2 regions of the Faecalicatena orotica genome follow, and region 2 is predicted to be linked to the other one. Evidence: riboswitches for the same ligand, from Rfam matches in the RefSeq annotation. Region 2 holds a riboswitch; the other holds the start of a gene.

Region 1 (15,287 bases), on a different contig from region 2:
ATGACGCCGATGCTGTAAAAAAGCATCAGGAAGAAAAAACGGATGGCCAGCTGCGTCAATGGCCGGTACAGATCAGGCTTGCCCCTGTCACAGCCCCTTATTTTGAAGATGCGAAGCTTCTGATCGCAGCCGACTGCACCGCCTACGCTTATGCAAACTTCCACAAAGCTTTCATGCGCGGGAAAATCACACTGGTGGGCTGTCCGAAACTTGACGCGGTGGATTATGCAGAAAAACTGACCGAAATCCTGACCCATAACCATTTTCAGAGTGTCACCGTCGCACGCATGGAAGTCCCCTGCTGCGGCGGACTTGAGCAGGCTGTGAAAACTGCGCTGATTAACAGTAAAAAAATGATCCCGTGGCAGGTTGTCACATTCACTACCGATGGAAAAATACTCGATGTATAAATAAACACCCCGAAAAGGGAATGCGCTTCTTATGTGAAGGCATCCCCTTTTTCATACCCTATGGCAATTTTGCGGCCCAGTATTCAACTGCTGCCTTTAAGAATCCTGCACAGCCCGGTACGTCACTGTCATAATATTTCGTAAACCGTTCATCTGCCGTGTACATCTGCACCACACCAATATGTGCCTGTACGGAATATTTCTTCCAGGTCATACACAGCCATTCCTTATGAAGCCCGGCAATTCTTTTTCCTGCTTCACTCTCTGGTTCTTCCCCGGTACGTACGGCTACATTCAAACTTTCACAAATCTCTTTTTCCAGCCTCCGAAAGTCTTCATATTCCTCTTCTGTCATATTCAACAGTTTCTGATTTGATCCATCCACTTCTGCTTCCCCGTATCTGCTTCTGATCTCCTGACCATAAGCCTCCTCGTTTTTCATAACAGCATCCCTTTTGAATGCTTCGAATTTTTCCTGATTGCTCATCGTAATTTCTCCCTTCATTGACGAGATCGTCTTCTTCACGGCAGTTATCATACTGTTGATCCTGAGCTGCTCTTTTTCAAGCTCCTCAAGATGTTCATGGAGGGCGTCCATAATATTAAAATCGTCACCATACAGAATCTCCGCAATCTGTTCCAGCTTAAGCCCGCGTTCACGGTAAAATAAAATCTGCTGCAGCAGCTCCAGTTCCCGCTCCCCGTAGTAACGGTATCCCGATTCCCGGACTCCTGCCGGCTTCAATAATCCGATGCTGTCGTAGTAACGCAGGGTACGTGCACTGATACCCGCGATTTCCGATACCTGTCTGATACTGTATTCCATAAGTCTTACCTCCTGCCGTAATTCGAATATACCAGTTGACGCAGCGTCAAAGTCAAGTGGGGATTTATATTTTTATTTTGTATTTCAGGATAAGTGATCCTGTTTCTTCTATATTTATTATATCTGCTTATTAAGAATTATTACAGGCCTTTATATGCTTTTCATATTTAGACATTTTTTTACAATATACGCTCATCTTCGCGATAATTTTCTTTACTTCCACTGCCCTTGTCTACTATAATGTTATTTGACAGGTTATGCCAATTCATAAATTTAAAATAAATAGGAGGACAAAGTATGTCACAGAGAACAGACATCCACAAAGTACTTATCATCGGGTCAGGCCCGATCATCATCGGGCAGGCATGTGAGTTTGACTACTCCGGCACCCAGGCTTGTAAGGCACTCAGAAATTTAGGTTATGAAATCGTTTTGGTGAACTCCAATCCCGCGACCATTATGACGGACCCGGAAACAGCAGATGTTACCTACATCGAACCGCTGAATGTGGAGAGACTGGAACAGATTATCGCAAAGGAACGTCCTGACGCGCTGCTCCCGAACCTTGGCGGCCAGTCCGGACTGAATTTATGTTCGGAGCTTGCTTCAGCAGGTATTCTGGAAAAATACGATGTGGAGGTTATCGGTGTTCAGGTAGATGCCATTGAACGCGGGGAGGACCGTATCGAATTTAAAAAAGCCATGAATGAACTCGGCATCGAGATGGCAAGAAGCGAAGTTGCCTATACCGTTGAGGAAGCACTTGCAATCGCTGACGAGCTTGGATACCCGGTTGTTCTGCGCCCTGCATACACGATGGGCGGCGCCGGCGGCGGACTTGTTTATAACAGGGATGAATTAAGGACCGTATGTGCACGCGGTCTCCAGGCCAGCCTTGTCGGACAAGTACTGGTGGAAGAATCGATCCTTGGCTGGGAAGAGCTGGAGCTTGAGATTGTCCGCGACAAAGATAACAACATGATCACCGTCTGCTTCATCGAAAACATCGACCCGCTCGGTGTGCATACCGGTGATTCCTTCTGTTCCGCGCCGATGCTGACAATCTCTGAAGAGTGCCAGAAACGTCTTCAGGAACAGGCCTACAAGATCGTGGAATCCGTACAGGTAATCGGCGGTACAAACGTACAGTTTGCACACGATCCGGTGAGCGACAGAATCATCGTCATTGAAATTAACCCGAGAACCTCACGTTCCTCCGCCCTTGCTTCCAAAGCAACTGGTTTCCCAATCGCACTTGTCTCCGCTATGCTTGCTACCGGACTGACCTTAAAAGATATCCCGTGCGGCAAATACGGTACTCTGGATAAGTACGTTCCTGACGGAGATTATGTAGTCATCAAATTCGCACGCTGGGCATTTGAAAAGTTCAAAGGCGTCGATGACAAACTCGGGACACAGATGCGTGCAGTCGGTGAAGTTATGAGCATCGGAAAGACATATAAAGAAGCTTTCCAGAAAGCAATCCGCAGTCTGGAAACCGGACGTTACGGACTTGGCTATGCAAAAGACTTCGCTTCCAAAACAAAAGAAGAACTCCTCCATCTCCTGATCACGCCATCCAGCGAGCGCCATTTCATTATGTATGAGGCACTCCGTAAGGGTGCATCTGTGGAAGAAATCCACGGGATCACAAAAGTGAAGGAATGGTTCATTACACAGATGAAAGAACTGGTTGAGGAAGAGGAAGCTGTCGCAAAAGAAAAAGGACACCTCCCTTCAGATGAACTGCTGGCTTCTGCAAAGAAAGACGGATTCTCCGATAAATATTTAAGCCAGATTCTGGAGATTCCGGAAGATGATATCAGAAACCGCCGCATTGAGATCGGCGTGGAAGAGGCATGGGAAGGCGTTCACGTTAGCGGCACGCCGGACAGTGCTTACTACTACTCCACCTACAATGCAGAAGATAAAAACCCGGTAAACGAAGACAAGCCGAAGATCATGATTCTGGGCGGAGGTCCAAACCGTATCGGACAGGGAATCGAGTTCGATTACTGCTGTGTACATGCATCACTTGCATTAAAGAAACTTGGCTTTGAGACGATTATCGTAAACTGCAACCCAGAAACAGTTTCCACAGACTACGATACCTCAGACAAGCTTTACTTCGAGCCTCTGACTCTGGAAGACGTCTTAAGTATCTATAAGAAAGAAAAACCGGTCGGTGTCATCGCGCAGTTTGGCGGGCAGACACCACTGAACCTTGCCGCAGACCTGGAAAAGAACGGCGTGAAGATTCTGGGAACCGCACCGTCTGTCATCGACCTTGCAGAAGACCGTGACCTGTTCCGTGCAATGATGGAAAAACTGGAAATCCCGATGCCGGAATCCGGAATGGCTGTTAACGTAGACGAAGCAATCAATATCGCAAAGGAAATCGGCTACCCGGTTATGGTTCGCCCGTCCTATGTATTAGGCGGACGTGGAATGGAAGTGGTATATGATGATGAAAGTATGTCCAACTACATGCAGGCTGCGGTAGGCGTTACACCTGACCGCCCGATCCTGATCGACCGTTTCCTGAATCATGCAATGGAGTGTGAAGCGGATGCAATCAGTGACGGAACACATGCATTCGTTCCTGCAGTTATGGAGCATATCGAGCTTGCCGGCGTACACTCCGGTGACTCCGCATGTATCATCCCTTCTGTACACATTTCAGAGGAAAATGTAAAAACGATCAAAGAATATACAAGAAAAATTGCAGAAGAAATGCATGTCAAGGGCCTCATGAACATGCAGTACGCAATCGAGAATGGAAAAGTATATGTACTGGAGGCTAACCCACGTGCATCCAGAACCGTGCCGCTTGTATCCAAGGTCTGCAACATCCGCATGGTGCCGCTCGCTACCGACATTATCACTTCCGAAATTACAGGAAGACCGTCTCCGGTGCCGTCATTAAAGGAACAGAACATCCCGAACTACGGTGTCAAAGAGGCCGTGTTCCCGTTCAACATGTTCCAGGAAGTAGACCCGGTACTCGGACCTGAAATGCGCTCCACAGGAGAAGTGTTAGGACTCTCTGCCTCCTACGGTGAAGCCTTCTACAAGGCTCAGGAAGCAACCCAGACAAAACTCCCGCTGTCAGGAACTGTACTGATCTCCGTAAGCCGCAAGGACAAACCAGAAGTTGTAGAGATCGCAAAAAGCTTTGCTGAAGACGGATTTAAAATTGTAGCGACAGGAACGACCTACGACCTGATCCGTGAAAACGGAATCGAAGCTGAGAAAGTAAAGAAACTCTACGAAGGCAGACCAAACATCCTGGACCTGATCACCAACGGAAAGATAGACCTCATCGTCAACACACCGGTAGGAAAAGACAGCGCCCACGATGACAGTTACTTAAGAAAAGCAGCAATCAAAGGAAAAATCCCTTACATGACCACAATGGCAGCCGCAAGAGCCACAGCCAAAGGAATCAAGTACGTGAAAGAACACGGCAACGGGGATGTAAAATCCTTACAGGAACTGCACAGCGAAATCACAGATAAATAGGAATCATTTCTCATTTGAGTCACTACCTTCCGATTCGAATAAAGCAGCCCGGAGTAACCGGGGAAGGGGCTTATGGGAATGCGGGTTTTGATGAAAAGCAGCCCTAAATGAAAACGAGCGGGAAATGAAGGCTGAAATCAGGCTTACAAAGCCTGATTTCAAGCCGGCCTACAGAGTAAACGCATCCAGCGTTTACTCGCATGCCGGCGGTGCCTTCATTTCCCGCTCATTTTCATCTAGGGCTGCTTTTCATCAAAACCCGCACTCCCATAAGCCCCTTCCCCGGTTACGCCGGGCGGACTCTATTCGAAACCTAAGGCAGTATATGCCCCGCACTCAAATAAATCTGATACCACTCTTCCCGCGTCAGGTTTATTTCGCTTCCCTGTGCGATCTCTTCCAGCCTGTTCAGGTTGGTTGTCCCTGCGATCATCTGAACATGGGCCGGATGTCTTAGTATCCATGCTGTTGCTATTGTAGTTGGTGTGGCATCATAACGCTCAGCCAGATCCTCCAGCTGCTGATTCAGTTCCGGATACTTGCTGCTGCCAATAAACACGCCTTCAAAGAACCCATACTGGAATGGTGACCATGCCTGAATCGTCATATCTTTCAGCCTGCAGTAGTCCAGAACACTGCCGTCACGGTCTACTGCCCCGTCTGTCAGCATGTTCACTTCCAGCCCGCTGGCAATCATATTAGAAAATGGAATACTCATCTGAAGCTGGTCCGTTACGATGTCCTGCTTGACATACTTCTTCAGCAATTCTATCTGCATCGGCTTGTGATTCGATACACCAAAGTTTCTGACCTTTCCGGATGCGTTTAAAAGGTCAAATGCTTCCGCAACCTCTTCAGGCTCCACAAGGGCATCCGGGCGGTGGAGCACCAGAACATCCAGAAAATCTGTGTTCAGTCTTTTCAGGCTGTTTTCTACGGATTTAATAATATGTTCCTTAGAAAAGTCATACATAACACCGGGTACGATTCCACATTTGGACTGGAGGATAATATCCTCGCGTCTGAACTCGGTGCGTTCAAATGCTTCTGCGAACAGCGTCTCACATTTTCCGCTGCCGTAAATATCTGCATGTTCAAAGAAGTTCATGCCAAGTTCCATGCATTTATTGATATAATTCTCCAGATCTTCCTCATCCAGAGCATTAATTCTCATGCATCCCGCCGCGATTACCGGAACTTCCAGGCTGCTGGTTCCCAATGTCATTCTCTTCATCTCTTGTATCCTCCTGCATAATAATCGACTTCATTATAGTATCAAAATAAGGAAAAGACCCAACGTAGTCCGCTTGATAAAGTGGCATGTTGGGTTTTCGTTTCTATTATTATATGCTTACCAAAATAGCTTCGTCAAGAGCTTTCAGGGAAATCAGAGACGAAGCTACAAAAACGGCTTCATATCCTTCATGAAATCTTCAAGGGCTTTGACTAATTTTTTTGCTATGGACTTCGCCGGTTCTTCCGCCTCCGTATTGCTGTTGAGGGCCTCGCTAATTGATTTGATTCCCATGCTGCAGCCATCTATCATAAGTTTTGCCACCTCTCTGCGGTTACCCTTGACCATAAGTTTCATCTCTGTCGTCATCCAGGAAAAGGCTTCCGCCATTATGGGTGGTTCTTTTTCGGGTTCCCCGTATTTACGGAGCTGCTGTGCGGTTTCTTCGTCCAGCCTCTTGTATTTTTCATCATAATGCCCGATTACTTTCTCCAGTTCTGCATCTTCCGTGATGAACTTCCTGACCTGTTCGATGCTGTCGATCCCCATTTTACAGCCTTTGCTGCATTCATTCAATAGTTTTACCGTCTGTTCTCCCACACATAATACCTTCTTTCATTTTTTCTTTAGTGTGGGCTTTTTTTGTAAAAATATTCCTCTTCTTGTAAGATCAATTCTGTTGAAAAACGAAAAAGCGTGAGACCTTTCGATCTCACGCAGGGTAGTTATTTCTTTAATTTGTTCTTTCTGAAGTTATTATAGTAGTCGTCATGTACGCTCTTAACTACCTTACTTAAGAATACAAGGCCGATGATATTCGGAATAACCATCATACTGTTAAAGCAGTCTGCCATATCCCATACAAGGCTTACCTTTGCAATAGAACCAAGTACTACACATACACATACCAGAACTGTGTAAATCTTTACGGCTTTCGGTCCGAATAAGTATTTTATATTTGCTTCTCCGAAGAAATACCATCCAATAATGGTAGAGAATGCAAAGAAGAACATACAAATCGCGATAAAGATTGATCCGAATTTGCCGAATACTGCTGTAAATCCTGCCTGTGTCAGTGCTGTTCCTGTTAAAGAACCATCTGGTGTTACCGAGCGTGTTGTGATGATAACAAGTGCTGTTAATGTAAGGATAACGAATGTATCAATAAAAACTCCCATCATTGCTACAAAGCCCTGCTCTGCCGGATGATCTACTTTTGCAATTGCATGTGCATGAGGTGTGGAACCCATACCTGCTTCATTTGAGAACAGTCCACGTGCAACACCTTTCTGCATTGCCTTCTGGATTGTAGCTCCAAGCACACCGCCGCCGATTGCCTGAGGAGCAAATGCACCTACAAAGATTTCTTCAAATGCAAGCGGAATATTCTTGAAGTTAGCAAAAATTACGATAAGTGAACCAATGATATAGAACAATGCCATAATTGGTACGACTTTTTCTGTTACAGAAGCGATACGTTTGATACCTCCTGCAAAGATCAGGAATGCAAGGATGGCAACAATCACGCCTACGATAACAGGATTGATACCGAATGCTCCGTTGAATGCGTCTCCGATGGAGTTGGCCTGTACCGCATTTCCCATGAAGCCTAATGCAAGAATGATTAAAACTGCAAAGACCCCGGCAAGTATCTTACCAAACATATTGTTGTGGAATGCTGCCTTTATGTAGTATACCGGACCGCCGGTAACCACGCCGTCTTTTCCGACAACTTTGTACTTCTGTGCCATCATGGCCTCTGCATAGATCGTTGCCATTCCAAAGAATGCGCTGACCCACATCCAGAAGATCGCTCCCGGACCTCCGACTGCAATTGCTGTTGCCGCTCCTGCCAGGTTACCTGTACCTACCTGTGCAGCAATTGCTGTTGCCAGTGCCTGGAAAGATGACATACCGTCTGCCCCGGCTGCTCCCTGCTTTTTGAACAGGCCCCCAAATGTCCGGTTCCAGCCCTCTTTGAACCCTCTGATCTGAACAAATCCCAGTCTGACTGTAAACCAGACTCCTGCTCCGACGAGTACTACGATCAATAAATAGCTCGTCAGAAAATCATTCACCTTTACAACAATTTCTCCCAATGCTTCCAATGGCTGATCCCCCTGTTCTTAGATTATAGTGTGATTCTATAAATCTATTTATTTTACCTATTCACTAAAATAATATAGTATATTTGCCAACAATTCAATATGTGGAATTGCACAGAATTTATAAAAATTTAATAGAAATTTTATTAGTGAAATTTTTAACGGAGTCCTTTGATTTTACGGGGGTTTCCAACATTTTTGACATTTTTTTGTCTAATAATTACAAAAATAAATTTTGTGCACTTTTACCATTGCATACATTCTGACATCACACATATGCCTGCTGCGCCGCATAAAACCATACTTTCCACGCATTTTTCCGACGCGCTCATCCCGCCAATCGCGTAGACCGGAATCTTCACGGCTGTGCAGACGGAACGTAAAAAATCTTTCCCACGGGGTGCTGCTCCCGGTTTGCATCCGGTCTCAAAAATATGTCCGGCCGTGAGGTAATCCGCTCCCAGCGCTTCTGCCAGAAGTGCCTCTTCAACGGAATGTACCGAAGCTCCCTTCTTCCTGATATGAAGTATTTTTTTCTTAGATACAGGGTGATGCATCTCATCCTGCAGAAGATTCAGAGGATAATGAACCACATCAATTCCACATTGTACAGCCGCATCTGTATAAGTATGTGCAATGCATTGCACGCCATATCTGAGACAGATTTCCTGCACCTGTGCCAGAAGCCGTGCATACTCATTCACAGGCAAATCTTTTTCTCTGACCAGCACCGCTTTCGGATGCCTGGAGCAGATTCTTTCGATTTGCTCCATGTAAGGGCGGTCACATAAATTTCTGTTTGTAACCGCGATGATATTTTTATAACAATCTTCCCCCCTACACATACAGATAATCCTTCATGACCGGCTGCAGGTCCAGATCAAGCAGATCCTGATAGACCTCCTCCACCGAACGCCCGTCCGATATTTCAAACTGGTCGTCGCCCTTCTCTTCGATGTCTTCCACATGTTCGCCGATTCCCGTGCTGACGCCGGCGGAAATCTTCGTGGCCGCAATATTGACAAGATTGTTCCTTACCCGTGCACATTCCCTTGTCGAAACCGTTATACTCGAATACGGCATAAACAGTCTGTAGGCCGTAACTACCTGAAGGAGCTGCGGTTCATGGACATCCATCGGATTGATCTTCTCGTTATTGATAATCGGGCGCAGCCGCGGGCAGGAAAATGCGATTTCGGCGTGCGGATATTTTCTCTGGAGCAGGTAGGCATGCATTCCCGTCGCAAATGCGTCTTTGCGGAAATCGTCCAGTCCGAGCAGCGCCGCAAAACCAACGCCCCGCATCCCGCCTCTGAGTGCACGCTCCTGTGCATTCAGCCTGTACGGGAAGATTCTCTTATGCCCGGCCAGGTGGAGTGTCTCATATTTTTCTGCATTGTAGGTTTCCTGAAATACTGTCACGTAATCAGCACCGCATTTGTGGAGATAAGCGTATTCATCCGAATTCACGGGATATATCTCCAGACCGATGACGTTAAAATATTTTCGTGCAATTTCACAGGCTTTTCCGATATATTCCACACTGGATTTTGCCCTGCTCTCCCCTGTCAGGATCAGGACTTCTTCAAGTCCGCTTTCAGCAACCGCCTTCATCTCCTTCTCGATCTCTTCTTCGCCAAGCTGTGCCCGGTTAATCTTGTTATGACAGTTAAACCCACAGTAAATGCAGAAATTTTCGCAGTAATTGGCTATGTAGACAGGGGTAAACATATTTACACCGTTTCCGAAATGCTTCCTCGTCTCTATTCTTGCACACTGTGCGAGTTCCTCCAAAAGGGACAGCGCCGCAGGGGATAGAAGCGCCGCAAAATCCTCCGGTGTGCGGCTGTCGTGTGCCAGTGCACGCCGGACATCCGCTTCTGTATACTTGTTGTAATCGTATGTATTCATGGCAGATAATACCTGTTCCTGAATTTCCGATTCGATTACTTCCATCCCCGGGAGATAGGTCATATGGTCGATACGGTTTTTCTTCTGCCACTCCTTGATTTCAGCATTTAAAATACTTTCATTTACATGATTCTCTTTGCTCATTTCTCCTCCTATTCTGCCAGAAACCCGGTAAGCGGTGATGAGGCGCTTGCCCCCTGGTCCAGTACACGGCCCAGCCCTGAAAGATATGCACTGCGCCCGGCTTCCACTGCCTTTTTAAAGGCTTCGGCCATTGCAGGGATATCTCCGGCAGTCGCGATCGCCGTATTCGCCATGACCGCTGCCGCGCCCATTTCCATTGCTTCACAGGCCTGTGAAGGTTTTCCTATGCCGGCATCCACGATGACCGGAAGGTCAATTTCATTGATCAGAATCTGGATAAACTCTTTTGTACAGATCCCCTTGTTAGAACCGATCGGTGAACCCAGAGGCATGATACAGGCTGCACCGGCATTTGCAAGGTCCCTCGCCGCATTCAGATCTGGGTACATATAAGGCATTACGATAAAACCTTCCTTTGCCAGAATTTCCGTCGCCTTGATTGTCTCGTAATTGTCGGGGAGCAGATACTTGGAGTCATGGATAACTTCTATCTTCACGAAATCCCCGCACCCGATTTCTCTGGACAGACGGGCTATCCGCACTGCCTCCTCAGCATTCCGGGCTCCTGAAGTATTCGGAAGGAGCGTTACATTTTCCGGTATGTAATCCAGAATATTTGCCATTCCTCCCTCATTTGCCCGGCGCAGGGCCAGTGTAATAATCTGTGCCCCGGCCTTTTCCACGGCTGCCCGTATCAGTTCCAGTGAATATTTGCCCGAACCTAAGATAAAACGTGATTCAAAACAATGTCCCCCGAGGACCAGTGTGTCTTTTTGTTCCATTATTCTTTTCCTCCTATAATTAATTCTGTGATCAGATTTGCTTCATGGGCGGCGCAGAGTGCCACTCTGGGCGCCATCAGCCCATTTCCGGGCGCGGATTCTGCGGTCTCATCCCCGCACAGGTAAAAATGTTCTGTAATCTTCCTCGTATGGATCGCATTGCTGCCGCCATATCCAGCCATGCCGGATGCCGCTATAAGAAACTTGTCCGGGAAATGTTCCAGAATCCCGTTGACCAGCATTGCTTTTGCCTCCGGTTCATCGAACGCCTCACAGACAATATCTTCCTCCTGAAACAACTGCTTCAGATTCTCCGGCGTCACTTTCACACAATCTGTCTTAATATCCAGATACGGATTGATTTCCTCAAGCTCCTGTTTTAATGCCTCTGTTTTGTACAGGCCGATATGCCGGATAAAATACTGCTGCCGGTTAAGATTGGTGATATCCACCCGGTCAAAATCAATCAGGTGCAGGTGCCCGGCGCCGATCCGTGCCAGTGCAAAGGCCACATTGGAGCCAAGTCCGCCAAGCCCGGCCACCGCCACTCTCGCAGTCTTCAGTTTTTTCTGTATTTCCTCTGTATGCCGCTGGATAAGCGCCGCTTCTATTTCTTCGAATGTCAGCATATAATCAGCCCCCTCCCACAAAACTTACAACCTCGATCGTATCCCCGTCCTCCAGACAGACCTCTGAAAAACATCTCTTCGGCACGATATCCCCGTTTCTTTCAACAGCTACACGCTCCGCCGGGTGTTTCATTTCCCTAAGCAGGTCCGCCACGGTCATCCCGGCTGTAAACATCCTGTCCTTTCCGTTTACTTTCAGCATATCATTTCCTCCTCTCGATCATTTTCATGTTTCTTTTATTATGGAAAAAGAGTTCACAAAAGAAATACACCCGCGGTGGTGCACCCCTTCATGAACTCTCATTCACTCTCGTCGGTACTGCTTATGTAATTTAAAGCCAAAACGCAAAAACGGGAAATGCCTCAGGCACTTCCCGTAATATTACTTACTTCCGTTCCTACGTTGGCATTATCCAAATCAGGTATATGGGTCGAAGTTCACAACTTCCTCTCAGCCTATCTATAAGCTCCCCTGTTCAATTTATGTGTATAAATATACATGATCACAAATTTTTTGTCAAGCTTGAAAAAAGCAAATTCTGTACTTTTTTGCGATTATTTGTTACAATATAGGTCGATAACATAAAGTAGGCGTCCTCCGTGAAAAGATTGAAAAAATGCTGGAAATTCTATCAGGAACCCTTCGGGATTAAATTTTGTGTTATACTGTAATTTTAGACCAAAAATGAAAGGAAACAACGATGGCTAACAGCATTCAAAAAGACAGCACTTCAACTTTCATCGATAATATGTCCCTTCCACTCCACAGGTGGTACCGCTATTCAGCCGGTTTCTCAGCAGAGTGGGTTGAAAGTATGATTCATGAATATCTGGCCTCCAGCCAGCTTTCGAAAGATGCCGTCACCGTTATGGACCCGTTTGCCGGTTCCGGAACAACACTATTAGTATGTGATAAAATGGGGATCTCTTCCATTGGATATGAAGGACACCCGTTTGTTTATAAAGTAGCAAAAGCAAAGTTATCATGGCCTGCCGACACGGACCTGTTCATCCGCGAGGCCGATAAGATACTGGACTGTGCTAAGCATTTAAAGACCAAGATGTATACTTATCCTGATATCGTTTATAAGAGCTATGATATCGATAATCTGAAAAAAATAAATTATTTGAGAAAAGCACTGGAAATCAATAAGGATGATACAGATGAATATCTTCTGGCATGGATGAATTTTATTTCAATCCTGCGCAGCGCTTCGCATGCCGGAACTGCCACATGGCAGTATGTGCTTCCCAATAAGACAAAGGCAAGGGTCGCGGATGCATACGAAGCCTTTCAGAAACAGACGGACATCATGTGCGGGGACATGCAGTATATGCAGGCCCATTCCCATGAGTCCAAAGCAAATCTGTTATTTCAGGATGCGAGGGAAGATTCTGACGTCCCTGCTGACAGCGTAGATCTGATTATCACTTCTCCCCCGTATGCGAATAATTATGATTATGCCGACGCGACCCGTCTGGAGCTGTCCGTACTCGGGGAAATCAAGGGCTGGGGGGATTTGCAGAAGAAGATACGGCCAAATCTGGTCCGCTCCTGTTCACAGATGGTTTCCCGCGAGCGCAAAGATACTTATGAATTTCTGAAGTCACCGCTGCTCGAACCGATCTACGAGGAAATACTGGACGTCTGCAGGCAGCTGGACGCCGAGAAGGAGCTCCACGGCGGCAAAAAGAACTATCACACCATGATCGCGCTTTATTTTCTGGATCTCGCTAAAATCTGGAAGAACCTCCGCCGCGTCTGCAAGGATGGTTCCCTGACCTGCTTTGTAATCGGCGATTCCGCACCTTACGGGATTTATGTTCCGGTCGATGAATGGCTGGGCAGACTGGCTATTTCCGCAGGTTTTAAAGAATACTGGTTTGAAAAGACACGTGATCGAAATGTAAAATGGAAAAACAGAAAGCACAGCGTTCCCTTAAAAGAAGGGCGCCTGTGGGTGAGGGGGTAAAAATGGCAAAATCACCGGCACATCGTTTCGGGCAGATTATCGGCGACCTGCTGGAACTGACTATCATTAATTACTGCAGGCCGATTGCAGAAGAATACGGAATGTATCTGGACTATAAGCATAAAAGACCCGCCAGAAACGGGCGAAAAGAGGTCATATGGGCCGATGTCAACGAGAATAAGCACAAACTGGACATCGTGATAGAGGAGAAAGGCAGCGAGTTTGTCATGGGCCATCCCCGCGCTTTCATCGAAATGGCATGGAGACGGTATACAAAACACTCTAAAAACAAGGCCCAGGAAATATCCGGGGCCATCAAACCGTTAATCAGCAGATACAATATTTATTTACCGTTCTTTGGCGCGGTGCTTGCAGGGGATTTTACGGATAATTCGCTGAGACAGTTGAAATCGGAAGGTTTCCGCATCTTATACTTCTCAATGGCGGAAATCGAAAAGGCATTTGCCACTCAGGGAATCGATGCCCACTGGGAGGAAGATACTCCGGAAGAAGAACTTCAGAAACGGGTGGAACAGTACGAAGCGCTGACTCAGGAGCAGACTGACGTGATCGCCAAAGCCCTCCTTGACAATAACCAGAGCCAGCTGACTGCGTTCTGCGATGGTTTAAGAGATGCCCTCCAGAGTAAAGTCACCGGGATTGATGTCGTGACATTGTATGGCAGTTCCAATGAGTGTTCCAACGCCGCCGATGCATGTGCACATATTTCTAAGGGGATATCCACACAGACACTCGGCGCAGAACATTTTTACCAGTATGAGATTGTAATTAAATATTCAAATGGTGAGAAGATCCCCCTGCCCTTTCAGTCTCAGGAAGATGCGGTCAGGGCTTTAAATAAGTTGTTCTAAATATTTTTATTTGTTCCCCTGCTTTTCTGTAAGAAATATCTCGTCATCGAGAAGGTCTGTGCCCCGTGCAACGACTGCGGCCGCAACATTTGCGGTCGTAACATTTACCAGTGTGCGGGCCATGTCTGAAATATTGTTGATCGGCATCAGGAGCACAACGGCTGCGACCGGCAGGTTCATTGCACTGAACAGTGCAACCGCTGAGACGACTCCTATGCCCGGCACTCCGGCCCCGCCGAGAGACAGCACCAGTGTCATGAATGCCAGAATAACATATTCTCCCACTCCCCAGTCCAGTCCCGCCGCATTGACATAAAACAGAACCAGAAGCACCGGCCAGATGCAGGTGCAGCCCGGCATGCCAATTGTCGTTCCCAACGGCGCGGTAAAGTTTGCCACTTCTTCATCTACCCCGACTTTCTTCGTCAGCCCCTCGATTGTCACAGGAAGCGACCCGACACTGCTCTGCGTCGTAAACGCAACGGCCTGTGCATCAAAAATCTTCTGAAAAAATCTAACCGGACTTACCTTTGCATAAAACTTCAATAAAATGGTATTAAAACCGTAGGTATGCAGGAAGCTTACAAAATAAATCAGCGCAACGAGCAGAACCAGCTGGATCAATGCAGTCCTGTCGCTGAATAATTTCCCCGCCGATCCCGCTACAAGGCATAGTACCGCGTAAGGAGTCAGGTCGATCACATATGCCAGAATACGGTATATAATTTTCTTGACCGCCTCTATTAAATCCCGGAATCCTTTTACTTTCTCTTCCCCTTCCTCAGATGCCACACCGACATAAGAAACTGCCACGGCAATCGCAATTATGATGATGGCGGTCACATTGTTTGATGCCATATCCCCGATCACATTCGCCGG
Region 2 (15,287 bases):
CTGAAAGGAAACACCGAACTGTGCTTTTCCTGACGCAACCAGAACTTCCGCCCCGTCCTCCGGAGGCTGCACGATCTCCACGTCAAGTCCTGCATCAGCAAAGTAACCTTTTTCCTGAGCCACATAGATACCCGTGTGATTCGTATTCGGAGTCCAGTCAAGCACAAAGGTAAGCTTAGTAAGGTCTTTATCTGAATCCTGATCCGATTTCTTTGTATCTTCCGATTTTCCGCTGCATCCGGCCATACTGGCAGTCAGCGCCGCAGCGAGTAAAACCGCTAAAATTCTCTTTTTCATAAACCATTTCTCCTCTATTTTGTTTCTTCCCAGGGCATGCATTTTTTCTGAAGCAAATTGACCAGCTTCATCAGAACAAGACTGATTGCCGATATCAGAAAGATGACTGCAAACATCTTATCAAACGAAAATCCTTTCTTTACCCTGATCATATATACTCCCAGTCCGTTAAATCCTCCCAGCCATTCAGAAATCACCGCTCCGACTACTGCATAGGATGCAGAAATCCTGAGGCTTGCAAAGAACTGGCTTAAGGAACCCGGAAACTTCACAAACCAGAATGTCTGCATCTTCGACGCCCCCATTGAACGCATCAGATTGATCGTATCCCTGTCCGCCGCACGGAATCCATCCAACAGGCTGACGGTGATCGGAAAAAACGTCACGATGACAATCAGAATTACCTTCGGCAGCATCTCATATCCGAACCACAAAACTAAAAGCGGTGCAATTGCCACTGTCGGAACCGTCTGTGTCAGGACAATCAGTGGATAAAACGCCTGATAAACCTTTTCAAACCGGTCCATTAAGACGGCCATCAAGAACCCGATCAAAACACCCATTGCAAGACCTACAAATGCTTCTATAAGCGTTACCTTCGCATTGCTCATCAGTACCGGGAAATCAGATACAAAAGATTTCACGACATCTATCGGTGAGGGCAGCATAAACTTTGAGATCAGGCCGGTCCCGCTGGCTGTCTGCCAGAGGGCTAAAATCACCAGAATGGCAAATGCCGGCCAGAAGCCGGCTGACCAGTTCCTGCCCGCTTTATGCATGATGTTTTGTGACTTTCTTTTCAATAGTAAGCACGTCTCCTTCCGGCTTGTAGGATACTTTGATATAAGCCGCTACTGATGGTGCGCCCGCGCGGATTGCAATATGCTGGCACTCTTTTACAATATCCATCAGTTCATCATAATCTCCCTCGATTGCTGTTTCAAACGGTCCTACATAATAGTTCAGGCCGGTGCTTTTAATATAGTCAATCACCTCATCGACGATACGGATCAGTTCCTCATCATTTGCCGCCTCCGGCAGTGTCTGGATTGCTACACTTGCATTCATACTTTTTTCCTCCTGATTTTGAATTTTTCTGACATACCTTATGGCACATCTTGGAATTAGGTATCCTGAAAACGAAAAGAAAACCCCGTCAGATATGTCTGGCGAGGTTCGCATGCTTCATATGTCTTATAGAACTTCTTTATTCTATAAGTATACTCTGTATATCTACTTTCCTACGCTGGCATTATCCAGATCAGGTATACGGGTTAAAGGTCTGTTTACCTTACTCTCAGCCGGTTTGCACCAGCACCCCTGTCTTATTTAATTCCACATTTAGTTTATCCTGTAACACTCCTAATGTCAAGGACAGATAAAAATTTCCCACGATTCCCTTCCCTCACAGGATGACCGAAGTAGTTGTCCCCTCTTCCTTTGAGGACCTGTAGACCAGTCTCCAGCCATGCACGCCTGCTATCTCATGGCACAGCCCGATTCCAAACCCATGCCTGTCCGCATATTCCGGGCGGAACCCCTTAACCCGGTTCATCTGCCTTAACTTCTTTTCGCTGATTGGCTCTCCGTCATTCCAGATGATGATATCCTGTTTATCTGCCGTAAGCTTTACATGTTCGCCTGCATTCACCGCATTATGTACCAGATTTTCCAGCATACAGCGTATTAAAGTCGGGTCCCCCTGTACCGTTTCTATCCGGCAGTCCACTTCCAGATCCGGGTACAGCAGTTTTATCTGGTCAAGCAGTTCCTTAAGCCTTACCTTCTGCATCTGTACGCGTCCTTCCCTCATACCACCCATAATCAGAAGCTTCTCCACGATATTCCCCATATTGAGCGAGCTCTCTACAATCTGCTGTGCAGCAAAAAAACGATCTTCTTCGCTGAGATTCCCCATCATCAGATATTCTGCGTATCCCTGAATTCCGGTCAGCGGCGTGCGCAGTTCATGGGCAATCTGGCTAACCGGCCGGTTAATCCGCTTCATTGTCAGGTACAGCATAATCCCTATGACTGCTGCAATCAGGACACTAAGAAGCATTATCTGTATGATACGCTGCTTCTGTGCATCATTGAAAGAAGCCATACTTTCCATATAAGAGATGTGCAGAACTGCACCACCGGACATTACAATGCTGTCCCGGATCAGGATATATGGTGTCCTTCGCCAGGTAACCACCTGCAGTCTGGCGCTGTCTGCGGCATCTAAAGGAATATAGTCAACCACCTTTTCTTCATCAATTGACACACTGATTTTAACCCCTGTGGCCAGATATCTTTTGGCCGCATCTTCTATCTTTTCCTCCAGCTTTCCCCTGTCAGTTTCCTGATAGCCAGACAGCATGTAGGCGATGCCCTGTTCCCCCGATACAGCCCGGCTGATCCAGTCCTTAAGTTCACTGCGGTACAGAACAGCATGGAGGGCAAGCAGGCTTCCCTCTATCATAATCAGGAAAAACAGAAATGTAACAAGAAAATTCTTTTTCCATAGCTGCATCTTAAATCTCCAATCGGTACCCATATTTAAATATCGTTTTTATCTCCCTCTCCAGCCCCAGTTTCTGGCGCAGGCGCCGGATATGGACGTCAACAGTTCTGTCATCCCCGTAAAAATCCATTCCCCATGCCAGATCCAGAAGCCTGTCTCTGGAAAGCGCAATATTTCTGTTGTCAAGAAGTACCTTCAGCAGTTCATACTCACGGGAAGTCAACTCTACCGTTTCTGCATTTTTCGTAACAACAGCCTTCGCCGTATCCACTTCCACATCCCCGATCCGGTACAGTGTCTGCTCCTTATGAGAACGGCGCAATGCTGCATGTATACGTGCCGTAAGTTCTTCCATTGCAAATGGTTTTACAATGTAGTCTTCGGCCCCGCCGTTCAGCCCCTTTACTCTGTCGGAAATCTCGCCCCTTGCAGTCACGCAGATGACCGGAATCTCCCTGAACTGCTTCAATAAATCGAAGCCGCTCATATCCGGCAGATTCATATCCAGCAAAATCAGATCCGGTGCTTTTTGCTCCACGGACCTCAGGGCTTCCCGCCCCTGAAAGGCGGAAAACCCTCTGTGTCCTGTCATTTCGATTGTACGCCTGATTAATTCATTGATGCTTTTGTCATCCTCGACAATTAAAATATCTGCCATAGGCGCCCCCTGTTTTTATGTATGATTCGTAAAACTATTCATGAATTCAGAACAGTTACTGGTATCCTAATGCTTTCCCCCCGCAACCGCATCGACAATTATCTTTGTCAGATCTTCTGCCGAAAAATCAGATATCACTGCCTTATCCGGGTCAATCCCCCTCTTTCTGCAAAATTCTCCGATTGCATTTCTTGCATCCTCGAGCTGGTTCGTATCACGTATATGGGCTTCCAGTGACCATTCCACGATCTTATAACCGTCCCTTTCGGCATTATCTTCATACAGTGTCGATGCCCCCAGGTATTTCAACAGCCACAGTGCCTCCTCGTAGGCAGAGATTTCACCCTTAATATCTTTTACCTTCGCGGTATCGTAATTCAGATTATATTTCTCACATACCTGCTTTGCAATCTTCTTGTCAAGCTGGTGCTCTTTATACAGTCTGTTGTTAATTCGGTCCTTCTCTTTTTCTGTCCCGTGGTCTGAAGTATCAAAAGCCAGATTCCCAATTTCAATCAATTCCTCTGCCGTTAAATCAGAAACTACAGACTTGTCCGGATTAATGCCGTGGTCCCCGCAGTATGCTTCTATCACATCTTTCCCTCCGGAAAATGCATAAATCTCACAGATATACATCTCCAGTGACTGCACAGGACCTGCCTTACCATCCTTAATACTTTCCTCGAGCAAGGGGGAATTACCTAAATCTTTTAAAAGCCTCAGTGCTTCCGCATAAGAGGACATTTCTGGTGTGATTTCTTCCAGCGTAACCGTATCATAATCCAACCCGTACTTTTCACATACCTTTGCGGCAGTCTCCTGATCCTGATTATACTCTTTATATGGTGCATTCTGATCCCATACTTCATAATATATTTTGACTATATCTGACGGCTCATCCATTTCTTTATCTGCCGCCTTTACAATCTCACTGACAGCCAGCGTGTTCGTAAGTTTCATTCCGGCGCCCAGCACGGCTGTCATGCATACAACCAGACCTCCCGCAATAACCGCAGCCTTGTACTTCCTCCATATCTCTTTCATAACCCATATCTCCTTTCTCCTGTCATAATGCCGTATAAACCGGTGAGTACAGTACTCTTTTGTTACTATTGTTCCTTACACACTCATCATAAACAGGAGATGTTGCAGACTTATTACAGATGGATACCGGCAGGGCTTTTTTCATAATAAACTGGTTTATTTAGAAAGTAACACAGCAGCTGCGCCGCTGTGTTACTTATTCAGTATAGCATAATATAAATACTTACACTATGTGCCCTTTTACGATTTATTGGCAGATATTTTATAAATCCCTGTTATTTTTTCTTTTTCGTCCAAACTCTACCTCTCCGCTGTTCCTGTATGCTTCTCTTCCTCTGAGCTGCATGACTGGTTACAGCAGCAAGGGGGCTTTGGAAGACAGGGCGGTTTCGGTGGACATGGGGGACACGGCGGCTTTGGCGGGCATGGCGGTTCCGGCGGACACGGCGGCTTTGGCGGGCATGGCGGATGTGGCGGACACGGTGGTTCCGGCGGACATGGCGGATACGGCGGCCTCGGTGGATATGGCGGATACGGTGGATATGGCGGATACGGTGGTTCCGGCGGATATGGTGGATATGGTGGGTACGGTGGTTCCTGAAAATACGGCGGTCTTGGCCAATATCCGTTATACGGAGGATACCCGCATATACATGGCGGATAAGGATACATTCCGCCCCCCTGATTTGAATTACTATTATTATTATTATTATTATTGTTATTATTATTTGAAGTATTATTATTAATGTTTATCCCCGGTCTGCAGGATTTCTCTTTTACTTTACCTGCTGCCGCGCATACACAAATTTCTGCTGTAACTGTAACTCTTTCATTAAGCAGCCCGGTTCCAATCGGCTGATAATTTGGTGAACTCTCAGGCTTCATGGTAACCACACGTGTTACATCTGTTGTAAATGATGCACTTAACGTAAAGCATATATAATCCTTCATCGTTCTGACAGCCAGATAAAATTCGTCTCCTATAGACGGTGTTTCGATACTATTTCCGCAGAAATCCATAAATACTGCTGAAAAATCATCCTGACATGTGCATAAAGGTTCTATCGTAATACTGGGCTGCCCAGTCAGTCCGGACTGAAGTCTGAAAGGGCCTATCAATAGTCTTCCACATACTGTCCTTAATTCATTCGGACAGCCTGAAAATACCAGATATGGTACGCTTACATCTGATGGAATTTCTCCCGTATTGCAGCAGTCAATCCCTGTATTTTTGCAGCAGTTCTGGTTTGCCGCCTTTGGGGGCGCCGGTACTGCTGCTGAGTCTGCAAATTCTCCTGCAAGTTCCAGAAGACGCAGGACGGCAGCACGCATTCTTGCTGACTTCGGATGTGCTTCATCTGTAGTACAATCTAAAAAATATACTTCATCAGGCGCAATCTGCCCCAATAAAACCCACAGGGCCACCTGAACAGCAGCGTAGGCATCATTGTCATCCAATGGAGGGTTTGCTGTTGGATCTCCCCCCGCTAGTGCAAATGTCTGTGCCGCGCTGACCGTTGGAAAAGTATTTGCCAGTATCCAGGCAAGCATCTGCTTTTGTCTCTCCGTGGCTGTTTCGAAAATAGATTCAAACGGAGCACTTACATAGGGAATATCCCCATATGGTCCATCCGCAAATTTATCCAGACAATATGCAAAACCCGTCGTTCCATTTTGAGTCAGTCTGAATTGAAATATATTGTTGTGATCCGGCCGGTCCAGATGATATCTGGATTCAGTAGTAGAAGGCAGTGAACAGTAGTTGCGCACTTCCGGATCACCTGTCGCAGTCCCTGTCAGATCGGTACCAGGGTAAATCGTAAAAGGACGCGATACGATCCGGACAGTCTGCTGATTGATGACTTGTATCATAATTTGATCTCCGGTAAATTTGTTCTTATGATACGGTATGTTCGGTTTTCAGATATGTTCCAACTTCAAAAAAACAGTATTTATTAGTCATCAAAACTGGTAATTTCCGGCTGAACCGCCAAGGAAATCAGATTTATCTTCTACACCATGTAAAAAATAAGATTCAGACCTTAGAATTTTATGAATAAAACAGTCTGGGATTTTGATGTGAAGTCAGTATAGCACTGCCTGGTGTTTTATACAAGACAAAGTTTCCGCTATTGGATGCCCTGCATCAAATTGAAGCAGGCCCAACAGCGGAAACCATATAGCTTGCAATATATTTCATGTTCAAGAAATCAACGCTTTTTCAGATAACAGATACACAGGATTCCTCCTGCCAGACTGCATACAGCCAGCAGTGTAAATCCGTATCTTAACTCACCGGCTCCTGCCAGTTTTCCAAGAATGAGTGGAGACAAAACTGCCCCCATCCCGCAGCCGGCAGACATGATACCTGCTGCCATTGCCGCTCTTTCTTTGAAATCCTCCGTCGCAGTCCCCATGAGATTAGGCCAAAGTGTCCCAAGTAAAAATCCCAGAATGGAAAACAAAATCACAGCTGATTCTGCCCTTTCTGTCATAGAAATCCAAAACAGAACAGGTACTGACAGAAGGAAACAGGATGGAAGGAGGAACCGCCTGTACCGATACAAAAGTCCCGATGCGAAACGGGACGGGACCATAAAAAGCCAGAAAGAAGAAACTGCCCACGCAGACAACGGCGCTCCTCCTAATTCGATCTGCATGTAGGAATCAATATAATAACTGACTCCAACCTCCAGGCCTCCGTAAAGGAAAAAAGAAAACACGAGCAGGGAAAAAATGGGTGGGAACTTTATTGCACTACCTGCATTCACATTTTTTTTAACTGCCGGCGCTGCTGTTTTAATATCCGGCAGCTTGCTGCATATTCCCTGACTTATACAATGGTTTCCACTGCTTCTCTTTAAAAGTAAGCAGCCACAGAGAACGAGAAATCCAATACCACAGATAATAAACAGGATATTCCAGCCTGCTCCCTGCTTTGCGGCCCATGATATCAGATGGGGCCCTGCCACTGCCCCAAGGCTGAACGCACCCTGTACAAGGTTCAGATACAAACCCGCTTTTTCCCGGTACTGCTCCGTCAAAACAGCCGAAACCAGGCTTTCACACACGCTATATCCTGAACCGATCAGAAAGATTCCCAGGAGAAGTATCTCATAGGCATGTGCCGATACAACAATTCCACATCCGACAGCAAAGACAAGGCAGAATATGCGGAGAATTCTTATCTTCCCCGCACGTTCTGCCACCATTCCAAACAAAAACGGCATCATAATTATCGCACTGTACTGTGCCGCAACCAGACTTCCATTCCCGGTTCCTGACAGGCCGAAGTCCTTCGCCATTTTAAGCAGTGAAATCTGGAATCCGCCGGATTCAATTCCGAGAAGAAACAGTAGTACCAGTGATATCAGAAATAGTTTCAGCTTCTTCATCTAAACACTGTAGCCGGCAACCGGATAGTATGCCATGTCTTTCCTTCTGTCAAGACGGCCGTAGACCGCCACAACTGGTACACTGCTGTTTACAATGACCGCAAACTGCCCCGGCCTGATCTGGTATTGTTCTTCCCCCAGTGGTTCATCCATACGAAAACAGCAGACACGTTTTGCCGGTACATTCAGCAGAATCCCTTCTTTTGGTTCCTCAGCTTCAAAGAGCAGGTCCAGCCTGATCCCGGCATCCTCTTTTCCCGCATTCACAATCATCAGAGCCTCGTGGCCGAAAGGCTCCTCCTCACCTCTGGGCGGAAGATCTCCGTCAGCAAACACCCATGTCTTTTTTCCAATCTCCATTTTCATTCCCTCCTATTTTACATCCTCTTCAAACCATGCATCCAGTTCCGGGCAAAGCGGTCTGCATCCATCTTCTGTGATTGTATAAACAGTTTCGATTCTTGCCCCATGCAGTGTTGGATGTCCGAAGAAACTCACATCAACACATACCGTCATCCCCGGTTCCAGTACATCTTCAGAGTTCGGGCCGTAGAAAGGAGCCTCTGCCTCCATCAGTCCGATTGTATGTGCAAACGGGCAGACGAGATAGGGAAGGAGCCCTTCCTCCTGAAAGATCTCACGTCCGGGCACATCAATCTCTTTTCCGGATACTCCGGGTTTCAGCATGGCCTTCGTCGCCCTGAGTACCTTCCTCAAAATATTAACCGCCCATTTCTGTTCCTCCGTATACGTACCTGATACGGGCACCGTTTCTCCAAATGTTCCCGCATAACCATTGACTCTCGGCGCAATTCCAAGCATGACCCATTCGCCGTCCTTTAATTCCTTGTTGATCGCAGTCGGTACCACAGCGTTGGATCTTTCCCCACTTCCGACAATCGTTGCATATGCAAAGCTGTTTGCACCATTTTTCCGGCATACATACTCACCGGCGGCTGCAATCTCGTGTTCATATGTACCCGGTTTTACTAATTCCTTCATTTCCAGATACGCCTGGTATGATAGTGCCGTCGCCTGTCTTACGTTATCCAGTTCCCACTCTGACTTATGGGAACGCAGAGCCTCATATTCATCTGTGATATCCACCAGTTCCACGCCTTTGAACCCTTCTGCAAACTGTGTGTAAACGGCATGGGGAATCACAGTCGTCCCGACGACACCAATCCGCTTTAATGAAATTCCTTTTCCGTTAAGTTCCTCGTATAACTTTTCAAAATCTATAATGCTGGCATTTGGATACTCTTCATCTGGCACCATAAATACTGTAAAATTGCGTGTTTCCCGCACTGCACTGCTCATCTTTGCAAACGGCTCGCTTTCCGGACCACCCAGCAGGATTGCTTCTCCCTTAGCAGGGAGAAAAACTGCTCCCTTTTCAAACTGCGGGCACCAGCCTGTTACATACCACCCGTTCGCAATATTCAGTTCATCGTAATAAATCAAAGCAGCATCAAGCCCGCCTTCCTCTAAGATCGCGCGGACCTTTTCCATTCTACTGTCTGTTTCTCCCTGATTAAAATATGACATTACAAAACCTCCTTTTCTTCTCCCTGATTAAAAAATACCAGTTCCATTGGCCATTCTTTCCTGCCGGCTGTTTCCTCAATATAGACGAATTCCTCCATCCTTTCCCTCCAGTCTGCGTAGACTTTACTGGAATCAAGAACTGCCTGCATCCTTTCTTCATCGTCTGTCTCATAATAAGCAAACAGCTTCCTTCCCAGATTCCAGATGGAATAATTCCGGATTCCCGCCTCATTAAGCACTTCACGCATTTCAGGCCATATGTTTTCATGTGCCTGAATATAAGCCTCTCTCTTATTCTCTCTTACTTCAAAATATATTCCAGTTCGTTTCATCACTTTGCACCTGCCCTGTTTTAACCGTATCTCTCCCCGGCTAGAACCACATCCATCCCAGAGATTCTACCCCCAGATAAACCGGCCTTTCTTGTTTCTTGTCAGGGTACAGTCTGTTTAATATGCACCTCTTCAGTTCATGATAAGGAATCATGCAGGATGCTGTTCCCGTCTCCAAAACCGGGTTCACATCAAAATAATTTTCACGGATAATTTCAAACTCTCTTTCATTATCCAGATACATTCTCCTTAAGCAGTCCTGCTTTTCCTCTTCCGACTCTGCTTCCTCAAACTTCAGTGACTCCAGAGCCATATCATATATGATTCTGCTGCGCATCACAGAAATTTTCCATTTCTTAAAGTGCAGTGCAAATTCATAATGTCTTTTATCAGAACGTAATTCTTCTATAATATGATCCAGCTTCTGCATGAGATCCGGATAAAGCCTGACAGCCTCCTGAATCCGGGGTATATCTCTTTTTTCAACTTTATTTTTTGCAAATGGGAATTCCAGTTCAAATATGTTCAGCTGGCTCTCGTGTATCGTAAACATGTTTGTCATAACGAAATAAATGTCATCCGCCAGATCCCCAAACACGGTCTCCAAAGCATATCTGTAAAATGCCTCTGTCTCTTTTTCACCGCCCCAGCCATAATATGCGTGGGCAAAGAAAGCCATAAAAAATCCATACCACTCAAACAGGTACCCATTAATCCCGGCCGCATGCATCCTGACAGACCCCTTATGCTGCCGGATATCCTCGTCAATATACTGTGTAATTGGTTCCTCTTCACAGCGCAGCCCATTGCATTTCAGCGGACGGATCAGTCGTCCCAGACCGGCCGCAAATCCAATTGCCTCGGTATCTCTTGCACGTATCCTTTCTCTGCCGAAGGCATGAATCCACTTCTCAAACTCACTTTCCTCAACATATTGTCCCGGTGCCCAGAATAATACGACATCATCCGGAATACTTGCCTTCATTTTAGCAATCAGTTCCTCCGGGCGCACAAGCGGAGGCTGTCTCCACGCCCGGATTCCAATCGTAATATCCGGCTTCGCTGCCTTTAGTTCCTCGTAAAGAATCTGGAGCAGCCAGGTATTTGCCGCATGGAGTGTCTCTTCCGGCGTACTGCATCCTTTCCAGAATGTTTCCCTGCACCTTTCACAATTACAATACCAGAATGCCTCCTCGCTTTCCTCAAAATCAATTCCGTCGAATCCCTGTGAGACAATACTTCTCATACTCTTCTTTAAATACTGGACCGTCCCCTCATCACTAAGGCACAGACTGTCAAAATCATTGATAAAATGGCTGTCCTTCTGCATTTTCATCCGTTTTTCCTTATGGGCATTCGAGTATCCCCCGCTATAGCTGTTCAGCCCAATGTACGCATAGAACCGGATCCCAAGCTTATGCCCGTACTCGATCAGCTGCGGCAGGAACTCTTCCGCAAGATTCGGATGCATATATTCGACCTCCACCCAGTTTTCACTCTCCGGATTCCACAGCTTCATCTTAAGTCCCCGAAGTTCTGCTTCCGGATACCCCTCCATACGAAACGGCCAGTAACCGTAAAGGCACATATTGAGCTGGTTCATCTTATAATCAGAACAGATATCCAAAAACTGTTTCCATTCCTTCAGGCCCCAGAGCTGCATATCAAAGCCGAATCTTCCGTAACCGGCATACCATGCAAAAGTCACGGACAGGCTTCTGTACTCTATGGAAGGCCAGTCTGCTGCACATATCTGCGGCAGATAAAACTGCTCACCGCCTTCTAGCAGCTGTTTCACCGTGGACAGTGCATATGCAAAGCCTTCCTGTGTATCTGTAAAGACCCGCACCTCGTCTTCTGTAATATCCAGCAAATACCCCTGCCTGGAAAAGAGCTCTGCCGATTCTTCTGGTATGCTTCCTTCCATTTCGTGAAGCTCCATACACACATCCGGGAGTTTTCTGGCATCTTCCAGATTCCTTAAGATTATCCTGATAGTATCATGCCCGCACTCCAGCTCCTCATAATTCCACAGCTTTAAGTGTAGAATCTCTTCTGCTTCCTTCCCAAAAGGTACCCCGGCAGACAAGGAAACTCCTGAAAATGATTTTGTGTACCCCCTCTTTTTCCTGATCTGCTTTACTTCCGGGATTATCTGTTTCATGTTCTCACCTCCGCTTCTTCCATAATCTCTTCCCATGTAATGTCGTTATTAATCGGATACACTCGTTTCTTCAGATTCTGATAATCGATCTGTGTAAAATCATTGCTGCTGATTCCCGGCGTCATGGCAAAAATAAAACGGTTTGATATTTCCCTTAATTTCGGAAACAGATATCCCATCTTTATCACAACGACCTGATAGTCTTCCGGCCGTATGCCCATTTTTTTGAAGTGTTCCGGTGTCGTAAATGCAGCACGTGCATTTGTGAGCACAATATCCGTATTCCCACAGCTCACTAAGACCCCCTCACCAACCTCATCTCCTGCCCAGCCATAGACGATTCCTTTTTTCCTCAAAATAACCCGGCATGGCGTTTCTATTTCCTGTTTCTCACACTGTCCACGGCATAACACGATATCCCGGCTTTCGCCTGCTTCTGATTTCAAAAGCTCATCGACCGCCTTCCGGGCGTGAATCCCGCAGACCAGGACACCTTTCTGATTTTGTTCCAGATATTTTCTCAAAAGAAGAGTTCCCTCCCCGTCTGCCCCGGCCGTTGTATTGTCCCCGGAATCTGTGACAAAAAGAACGCCCTTCTGATTCTGAAGTGACTCTTCCACTGCCTGATCTGTGCTCATTGCCTGTTCAATCTTAAGATTCTCCCTTCCATCCCAGAAAGTCTTTGCGAGCTTTACTGCCGCTTGAAAACTTTTCTGCCTGTCTGTACCGGAAACCACTGCACAGTTTCCTGTATATGGGGAATCATACCAGGGCTGTCCGTTGAAAAATGCGCAGGATATCACGTCTTCCGACGCATCCATATGTTGTAAATATTTTGTGATAGTAACAAATGGTTCTTTGTCTGTTGTCGCGGCATCCCCTCCTAAATATGGTACCCGGACAAATACCGGTGCCGGGCATATGTGCCTTTTGATGCACTTCAGCAGTGACTTTGCGGCCCGCCTCTCCGTATCATCATGGTCGACATGAGGGGCTGTCCGAAATCCCTGGATGGCATTGACAGCTTTCATAAATCCGTCAGAAAGATTGGCATGATAGTCAAGTGCCACAGATATCGGGACCCCGTCACCAACCACTTCGCGGATCGACTTCACAAGCTGCTCTTCCCCGCTCCCCAGTCCTTCTACATACATCGCCCCGTGGAGATACAGGTAAATTCCGTCTGCGTCTCTGTTTTTCTGTATGAGTTCTATGAAAATTGTACGGTAATGCTCAAAAGCTTTCCGTGATACCATCCCGCCCGGCAGGGCACTTGCATAGAGCAGCGGGACAACTTGTGCTCCTGCTTCGCAAAATACCGGGGTAGCCGCCATCTTTTCAAGCAGCGCATCCCCTGTAAAAACCTCAAAATCTTCTGTTTCTGTTCTTTGTCTGCAAAACGTATTTGCTTCACATTGAAACGAACCTTCCAGTATTTTCATCTGTCTTTTCCTTTACTGATTCTTTGGGAGTGTCATAAAACCTTCTTTAGTTTCCTGAACGAAGATCCATGAATTTCTGTGCCTCTTCCTTCGTGCTGACTGGTACATAATCTGCGAGTATTTCTTTCTTCGGGGCATTTCCGTCCAGTATGCTTACCATCTCTTCTACGGCAAGCTTGCACTCTTCCTCGCAGTAATCAACAACGGTTGCCGCCATTTTCCCGTCCATAACCGCCTGAAGTGCTTCAGCATCTCCGTCAATCCCGACAATCTTAATCTCTGTCCTATTTGCTGCCTGACACGCGTTTAACGCACCTAACGCCATCTGGTCGTTATGGGCTACGATCGCATCGATCTCTCCTGCCGGATATTTTGCCAGCCAGGCCTCTGTTACAGCCATCGCCTTATCCTTTGAGAATTCTCCTGACTGTGACTCTACAAGTTCAATGTCAGGATAGTTTTTCAATTCCTCTGCGATTCCCGCTCCTCTGTTAATCTGTGCCGTATGCCCGATAACGCCCTGAATTTCAAACAGCTTTCCTTTTTCATCTATCGCATCTGCAATCAGGTCCATTGCCATAATACCGGAGGACTTTACGTCTGTGCCTACGAATGTGGCGTAATCTTCGTTTTCCGTATAAGAGATAAACTCGACCAGAGGAATTCCGGCATTTTTACATGCCTCCACTGCGGATGAACTTCCTTCAAAGCTTAAGCAGTTCAGAAGAATACCGTCTACACCCTGTGCAATCATTGTATCGACGTCACTGAGCTGTTTTTCCACAGAATCCTCGCTGTCCACCATGACAAGTTCTACCTGGTCCATATCATCATCCAGTTTATTGAGTGCATTTACCATGTTTTTAATAAACTCATACTTCCAGGCCTGTGTGGATACACCGATCTTATACACCTTTCCACTGTCTGGCCCGTCCTCACTTTTACTGTCCGTACCTTTGTCATCCACGCTGTCATTTCCGGAATCCTTTGAATTTCCACATCCTGCCAGCATTGCCATAACCATTGCTGCACAAAGCAGCAGACTCAATAATCTCTTTTTCATAACACGGCTCTCCTTTTCTAATTCTTCTTTGTTTTCATGTCCAGTAACACTGCGACGGCAATAATGATACCCTTGATAATCTGCTGATAGTAGGACGACACTCCCATAAGAATCAGTCCGTTGTTGAGAACTCCGATTATCAGTGCGCCAATTATTGTTCCGCCTATCTTGCCAACACCGCCTGTCATACTTGTCCCGCCTACTATGACGGCCGTGATCGCATCCATCTCATACCCCGCTGCTGCAGTCGGCTGTCCGGATGTAATTCTCCCGGCGAGCACGATTCCTGCAATACCACACAGCAGCCCGTTTAGTACATAGGTACAGAATTTGACCCTCGCTGCATTAATTCCTGAAGCAATCGCAGCATTTTCATTCCCTCCCACAGCATATATATGGCGTCCGTATTTTGTTTTGTTCAAGACAATCCAGATCACAACAGCCACGATAAAAATAACAAGCACTGGTGTCGGGATACTTAAACCGCCTGTCTTATTCGGGTCCCAAAGATATCCGTTGCCGATCTTGATATAGGCAGCATTAGATATCGTATGCGGAACACCATCCGCAGCCAGAAGCGCAATGCCCTTTGCAATGGACATCGTCGACAGAGATGCAATGAATGGGGCAATCCGCATCTTAGCAACCAGAAGTCCTGTCCACATGCTCATTACTGCCGCAGCAATAATCCCGGATAACAGAGCCGGCAGCAGCAGATCCGGATATTTTTCCAGAATCATAGCTGACACCACTCCCGCAATTGCGGCCAGCGGCCCGATAGAAAGGTCGATTCCCCCGGTGATAATAACCAGTGTCATCCCGATTGCCAGAATGC

Evidence for each region. Region 2 has a riboswitch for thiamine pyrophosphate ahead of ABIN22_RS07045 (thiamine-binding protein). Riboswitches for the same ligand answer to the same signal wherever they lie in the genome.
Region 1: it holds a riboswitch for thiamine pyrophosphate, as region 2 does, so the genes downstream of both, thiS (sulfur carrier protein ThiS) here and ABIN22_RS07045 (thiamine-binding protein) in region 2, are expected to answer to the same signal.

Annotation. Positions count from the first base shown of each region.
Region 1 is NZ_CAJJZH010000002.1:494,814-510,100, reverse strand. It holds gene ABIN22_RS05870 (4Fe-4S binding protein) at 1-410, shown strand, start outside; gene ABIN22_RS05865 (MerR family transcriptional regulator) at 469-1,236, opposite strand; gene carB (carbamoyl-phosphate synthase large subunit) at 1,534-4,758, shown strand; gene ABIN22_RS05855 (aldo/keto reductase) at 5,072-5,992, opposite strand; gene ABIN22_RS05850 (hypothetical protein) at 6,158-6,592, opposite strand; gene ABIN22_RS05845 (alanine/glycine:cation symporter family protein) at 6,718-8,100, opposite strand; gene ABIN22_RS05840 (thiamine phosphate synthase) at 8,343-8,942, opposite strand; gene thiH (2-iminoacetate synthase ThiH) at 8,935-10,152, opposite strand; gene ABIN22_RS05830 (thiazole synthase) at 10,161-10,934, opposite strand; gene thiF (thiamine biosynthesis protein ThiF) at 10,934-11,563, opposite strand; gene thiS (sulfur carrier protein ThiS) at 11,568-11,765, opposite strand; TPP riboswitch at 11,941-12,047, opposite strand; gene ABIN22_RS05815 (DNA methyltransferase) at 12,265-13,536, shown strand; gene ABIN22_RS05810 (DNA methylase) at 13,539-14,408, shown strand; gene ABIN22_RS05805 (dicarboxylate/amino acid:cation symporter) at 14,415-15,287, opposite strand, start outside.
Region 2 is NZ_CAJJZH010000003.1:46,214-61,500, reverse strand. It holds gene ABIN22_RS07055 (ABC transporter substrate-binding protein) at 1-297, opposite strand, end outside; gene ABIN22_RS07050 (ABC transporter permease) at 312-1,100, opposite strand; gene ABIN22_RS07045 (thiamine-binding protein) at 1,069-1,365, opposite strand; TPP riboswitch at 1,518-1,629, opposite strand; gene ABIN22_RS07040 (sensor histidine kinase) at 1,703-2,815, opposite strand; gene ABIN22_RS07035 (response regulator transcription factor) at 2,817-3,464, opposite strand; gene ABIN22_RS07030 (hypothetical protein) at 3,531-4,508, opposite strand; gene ABIN22_RS07025 (thioester domain-containing protein) at 4,809-6,380, opposite strand; gene ABIN22_RS07020 (MFS transporter) at 6,719-7,903, opposite strand; gene ABIN22_RS07015 (sensory rhodopsin transducer) at 7,904-8,263, opposite strand; gene ABIN22_RS07010 (M24 family metallopeptidase) at 8,276-9,451, opposite strand; gene ABIN22_RS07005 (L-rhamnose mutarotase) at 9,451-9,783, opposite strand; gene ABIN22_RS07000 (glycoside hydrolase family 20 protein) at 9,824-11,947, opposite strand; gene ABIN22_RS06995 (M81 family metallopeptidase) at 11,944-13,389, opposite strand; gene ABIN22_RS06990 (substrate-binding domain-containing protein) at 13,436-14,452, opposite strand; gene ABIN22_RS06985 (ABC transporter permease) at 14,470-15,287, opposite strand, start outside.